Regions from separate parts of the Litorilituus sediminis genome, predicted to be linked through region 1. Evidence: predicted binding sites of a transcription regulator. Region 1 holds the regulator's gene; the other holds the start of a gene.
The links. Region 1 encodes FNR, which switches genes on or off when oxygen is low (the NO sensors DNR and NnrR bind a similar motif). Its sites were predicted from a motif close to TTGATCTAGATCAA; they were not measured.

Region 1 (3,177 bases):
TTCAGATGGATTTGTCATATGGCTAATACTGCAAGCACTAAAAATTTGTGCGCATTATACGCGCAAATAAATGGATTACCAATGAGAGCCCAACAAAAACTCAGTTTGTAGAAATGAAAAAGCCAAGCATATCGCTTGGCTTTAAGAAAATGATAGCTGGTAACTTATCTCTTACATCGAGTTCAGCTTAACTATTATCAAGCGGCGATATATAGCCTTGTGGTTTTAGCGCTAAAACATCGCAATTGAGCTGATCTATAACATGCTCTGCGGTATTGCCAATTAATGCTGCTGAAATACCTGTTCTGCCGATTGTACCTAATATAACCAGCTCAGCGTCAATTTGTTGCGCGGCTTGCTCTATTACTGTCTCTGGTAAGCCTTCTTCAACATAGGTGTTTTTAACATCAATATTAAATTTGTTAGCATGTGCAGCCATCGCTTCTTTATGATGCTTTAACATGGCGTTGTTGTACTCTGAAGAGTCAAATTCTGGAATTTCAATAGAAATGTTAACAGGTGTTCCCGGGTATGAATTGACTAGATGCACGTTCGCTTTAATAAGCTTAGCAAGCTCTGATGCTTGTTCAGTAATATCATTATTAAGAGATAAGTGCTCTTCTTCATCGCTGCCAACATTCAGTGCTGCTAGGATATTGCCATTTTTCGGCCACTCATGATCTTTAACCAGTAACACTGGCGTAGGGCACTTGCGTAATATATGCCAGTCAGTAGGAGTGAAAACAACTGATTTTAATTTATCGTGCTGATGAGTGCCTTTGATCACTAAATCATAGCCATGCTCAAGTACTTGGTTAACGATGGCTTCAAATGGTCGGTTATGCCAAACCACTTGGCTTTTAATATCCATACCTGAATCTAATTCAGCAATAATATCATCGAGCCATTGTTGTTTATCTTTTATGACCATTTGACGCATAGCGTCGCGTTCACCGCTTGATAGGATTGTGGTCATTTCATAAGAGAAATCAAAGATACTAAAGAAGGCGGTAATTTTCGTTGGCGTTGCGCTGTTTTCGTTAATCTTACTGGCCAACTCAATGGCTCTTTTCAGGGCTTTCTGTTCGTTGGTGGTTGGGTCGACAACAACGAGTATGTTTTGATACATTTCCATGAATAACCTCTATTTAAGCAATTATCAATTCTGTTTAACTGGTCTAATTACTTTATAGCAAAATAGTGTGATTAATGCTTGTTTTATATCAATTTACTTTGTAACGGAGATAAAAAAATCCCATAAGTTACTTAATTAAATAATTGAGTAACTTATGGGATTTTTATTAAGCTAAAAGCGCTGAACTTAGAGCGCTGCTACATCAGTCAGTTCATCTAAGTCTAAAATAGTAATCAATTTACCATCAACTTTGATTAACTCGTTTTTATGAAAACGATTAAGTAGACGACTAATGGTCTCAACCGTTAGACCAATATAGTTACCAATATCACTACGAGTCATGGTTAAGCGAAATTCAGTTGCTGAAAGACCTCTAGCACGGTAACGTTCACTTAAGCTGACTAAGAAAGTTGCCACACGCTGCTCGGCGTTCTTTCTGTTAAGCAAGGTTAACATTTCTTGATCTGTTTTGATTTCAGTACTCATCAAACGTAATACTTGCTTTTTAAGCTTAGGCATAGTGTTTGATAGGCTATCTAAGTTGGTATAAGGAATTTCACATACCATAGAGGTTTCTAACGCTTGGGCAAAGCTTGGGTGAGCGTTTTCTGCGATGGCGTCAAAGCCCAGTAAATCACCTGCTAGATGAAAACCAGTAATTTGCTCTTCACCTTGTTCATTTACGGTAAAGGTTTTAAAGGTGCCTGAGCGAATTGCATATAATGAGTGTAATTCTTGGCCATCATGGAAGATCTTATCGCCTTTGTGGATAGGGCGTTTGCGATCAATAATTTCATCTAAGGAATTGAGTTCACTATCATTCAGGGAGAAAGGTAAACATAATTCACTAATACTACAATTTTGACAGTGAATATGTTGTTGGCTTGGGCAACTTTTATTGGGCATAGCTTTTATTTACTCACAAATATGTAAAAAACGCTGTAATGAGGCAATGTTATTAGAACATTAATTGATATGCAACAAAAAAACTGTAAAAACCATAAGCTATAACTAATATTGCCATAAATTGTTTAGTTTTTGGCTTGACTAGTAGATTTTTTATGCTAGCAAGGCTAAATGAGAGTGCTAGTAAGGCCGGTAAGGTGCCCAAGCCAAACAGTAACATAATACCAGCGCCTGTTAGGGCGTTACCACTGGCTAATGCCCAAGTGAGGGTTGAATAAACTAGCCCACAGGGTAACCAGCCCCACAGCGCCCCTAAGGTGAGTGCTTTTTTGCCTGAATCAACAGGAATGACCTTATTGGCTAAAGGTGATATTTTCCGCCACAATTTGGCGCCAATGGCTTCGATACGTGTTAATAACATAAACCATTGACCAATATACAGCCCAAGTAGAATTAAAAATACGGCTGCGACAAGTCTTAATCCAGCGATAGGTAAACCTATATTTTTCGCTGCAATTGAGCCAGTAAAGCCAACGAGAGCACCAATTAAACTGTAAGATGCTATGCGTCCAAAGTGATAGCAAATAATGAGCTTAGGCTTTTGTCTTGCTTGAGTGACTTGCACAGAGATATTGCCAACTTGGCTATCCGCTTTAGTGGTAATGGCAGACGTTAACATGGTGGTGATACCGCCACACATACCAAGGCAATGTCCTGAGCCAACCAAGCCGATTAGAAACGCTGAAAGTAAATCTAGGCTCACAATTATTGACTCTGGTTATCTTCTTTACCGTAATCTTTTGTCTGTTCAGCTTGCTCTTGCTTGTTTTCAGAGCCTTTTTTATCGTCAACCTTTTTATCGTCAAATAGGATACTCATGCCTTGTTTTTCTAAATCATCAAATTGCTCGGATTTTACCGCCCAGAAAAAGAGATAAATACCTAAGGCGGTAAGTAAAATTGCAATCGGGATTAAGATATAAATGATGCTCATGATTACTTACCTTTTAAGTAAACGCAGGGAGTTGGTGATAACCAATATTGAACTTGCTGACATGCCGATAACAGCCATATAGGGCGTAATAAAGCCACATACTGCAAGCGGTAGTACAATAGCATTGTAACCAAACGCCCAGA
Region 2 (3,177 bases), 760 kb from region 1:
AATGCTGCCATCCATATTAAATTCAATCACCGCTTGCGATTTACTGATGGCATCAATTTGCCCTTGATAATCGGCTTGGCGTAGTTTTTCTGCGGTAATATCACTGGCGAATTTAACCACTTTAAATGGTTTGCCATTTAAATCTAAGATAGGGTTGTAACTTGCGTGTATCCAAATTTCTTTATTACCTTTGCCTAAACGCTTATATTCACCACTGTCGTATTTTCCTTCATTTAAATTGCGCCAAAATGCTTGGTATTCAGGGCTATTAGCATAAGCTGGCTCGGCAAACATGCGATGATGTTGACCGACTATCTCGTCTAAGCTGTAGCCCAAGGTATTTAAGAAGTTTTCATTAGCGGTGATGATGGTGCCATCCATATTAAATTCAATCACCGCTTGAGATTTACTGATGGCATCAATTTGCCCTTGATAATCGGCTTGGCGAAGCTTCTCTTTGGTAATATCTGTGGCAAACTTGATAATACTAACAACCTGGCCGTTTTCATCTAGTACTGGGTTATACGAAGCTTGTATCCATATTTCTTTGCCATTTTTTCCTATACGTTGATACTCACCTGAATCAAATATACCCTCATTGAGTTTTTGCCAAAAGCGCTGGTATTCATCACTTTGGTGATACTCAGGCTTAGTAAACATTCGGTGATGTTTACCGACAATTTCCTCTAAATCGTAGCCTGTTGTACTAAGAAAGTTTTCATTGGCTGTTTTTATCGTGCCATCTAATTCAAATTCGATAACTGCTTGCACACGATTTAATGCGTCTACCTGTGAAATAAGTAATTGAACGTCTTGATGTTGACTACTTTGTTTGGTCATTGTGAATTCCCTCTCTTAACTTAGGTAGGCTGTAATGCTTTGTTGATGTTGAGTTTTTCTAACTATAGTTAGCGATCTAAATTCTTGCCAATTTCAATTTGTAAAAATGTAATTAATATACAAGACCTTATGAATACTAAGGTTATATTTACGTTTAATAGCGCTGTGTATAAGAATAGCGCTGTTTATAAGAAATAGAGCTAACCCTATTTATAATGGACTTGGACTCGCTTGCAGTTTATTCGCACTGCTCTAAGCTTAATGTAATAGGTGGAGAGGTGTGATGACAGCAGATGACTTAGAGCGCATGAATACTATTGCAGATAAAGCGCTAAACCAAGTAGCTAGCATTGATGAGTTAAAAGAGTTTAATCAGTTACTTACACAGTGGGAGCAATTGCCAACCATAAATTTGGTTGAGGGTGATTTTGCTAGTATGACTGAGATTAAAAAGTATTAATTTATTAGCTTAGGCAGCAAAAAGGTAGTAACGATAACTTACTACCTTTTTTATATGCTGATGACCCGTCCTAAATAAGATAAGCCTAGTTGAATGGTATTGTTAGCGTTTGTGCATTTGTTCCCGTTATACATTTGCGAAAATTTTTATAAATGTATGCTTGTTGATTAACGTCAAACTTAGGCGAAATAACGAATCTATTATTACCTCGTTGGCTAAGCGCGATAGTAAGATACAGTCCCTTGGTTTATAGCGAAGTAATACTAATGACAGTTGATATAAATAGCCGTTATGGCTTAAATCCTCCGCACAGTGAAGTGGTTGAGGCGTGTAAAATAATTCAGCCTTGTAAGGCGTTAGATATGGGCTGCTCAAACGGTCGAAATGCCTTGTATCTTAGCCAGCTTGGTTTTGATGTAACCGCAATTGATGCTAATCCTAGCGCCATAGATATGCTGCAAACGATTAGCAGCCAAGAGCAGCTCGGTAATATTAACGCGCAAGTTTACGATATTAATGATGCCAGCTTAGAAGAGGACTATGGTTTTATTTCTTGTACAGTCACCTTGATGTTTTTAGCGCCTGCACGTATTGCAGAGGTTATTGCAGATATGCAAAAGCGTACTTTACCTGGTGGTTATAACTTGATTGTCTGTGCCATGAATACCGATGCTCATCCGTGTCCTGTTCCTTTTCCATTTACTTTAGCAGAAGAGCAGTTATCTGAAGCGTATAGCGGCTGGCAGCTTATAAAGTACAACGAAGATGTGGGCACTATGCACAATGGTGCTAGCTTGCAGTTTGCCACTATGTTGGCGAAAAAGCCTGAATAAGCTCACAAGTTAATTAAGCAGGTTTAACGAGCAAAATATAACTTGCTCGTTATTGTTGTATTTATTGGCCTTGTATGAATAGCCGGTTATCTTGTCTTTTTCGCTTGCATGATAAAGTCTTTTAAATAACCGACTTGCTGTTCGTCTTTGCGAATACCAATAAAGATTTGTTTGTTAATTCCTTGTTTACCAAAACGAATGCTTTTAATGGCCATTGTTTTCGCGTAGTGATCAACAAGCCAACCGGGCAAAGCGCAAACACCACGACCAGCTGCTACCATTTGCAGCATAATTTCAGTTGTTTCAATATTTTTATGTTTCTTGACAGAGCATTTCGCTGGGGTGAGAAACTGACTAAAAATATCTAATCTCATGGGCTCAACAGGGTAACTCAGTAGTACGTCTTCACTTAATTGCTCTGGTGTAACGAAATCTTGCTCTGCCAATGGGTGAGAGCTAGCAACGACCAGTCTATGCTCATAGTCAAAAACGGGGATGTATTCTATTTTTGGCTTAAATAGTGGGTCTGGTGTAATAAGGACATCGATTTCATAACTAAGCAATGCCCCGAGTGCGCCAAACTGGAACTCCTGCTTTACATCGATATCAATATCAGGCCACTGTTCTAGGTATGGTTCTATCACTCTCAATAACCATTGGTAACAGGGGTGGCACTCCATACCAATGCGTAGCGAGCCCATTTCACCTTTGGCAATTTGCTTTAGCAATAACTCAGTATGTAAAAATTGAGGTAAAAGTCTGTTAGCTAATGTTTGAATGCGCTCACCTGCGGCGGTCAGGCGAAGGTTTCTGCCATCTTTTTGCCAAATCGGTGTTGAAATTTGCCCTTCAAGTTTTTTTATACTGTGGCTTAATGCTGATTGAGATAAGTGTAATGACTCGGCGGCTTTGGTTAGGGTGCCATGCTCTTTTATTGCCGTGAGTATTTCTAAGTGTATTCTCTCTAGCATAGTTAACTCCAATATTTGCCTATAACTTATGAGCTATGTTCATCGGATAATGAAATTATATCATTTCTATTCA

Region 2: the regulator FNR is predicted to act here: its motif matches at 1,464-1,477, upstream of tehB (tellurite resistance methyltransferase TehB).

The regions. Positions count from the first base shown of each region.
Region 1 is NZ_CP034759.1:284,224-287,400, forward strand. Features, by position in the region: gene ttcA (tRNA 2-thiocytidine(32) synthetase TtcA) at 1-18, opposite strand, end outside; gene uspE (universal stress protein UspE) at 188-1,135, opposite strand; gene fnr (fumarate/nitrate reduction transcriptional regulator Fnr) at 1,322-2,041, opposite strand; gene EMK97_RS01305 (sulfite exporter TauE/SafE family protein) at 2,094-2,804, opposite strand; gene ccoS (cbb3-type cytochrome oxidase assembly protein CcoS) at 2,807-3,034, opposite strand; gene EMK97_RS01315 (heavy metal translocating P-type ATPase) at 3,041-3,177, opposite strand, start outside.
Region 2 is NZ_CP034759.1:3,799,013-3,802,189, forward strand. Features, by position in the region: gene EMK97_RS16780 (methyl-accepting chemotaxis protein) at 1-840, opposite strand, end outside; gene EMK97_RS16785 (hypothetical protein) at 1,121-1,300, shown strand; gene tehB (tellurite resistance methyltransferase TehB) at 1,567-2,133, shown strand; gene EMK97_RS16795 (LysR family transcriptional regulator) at 2,220-3,104, opposite strand.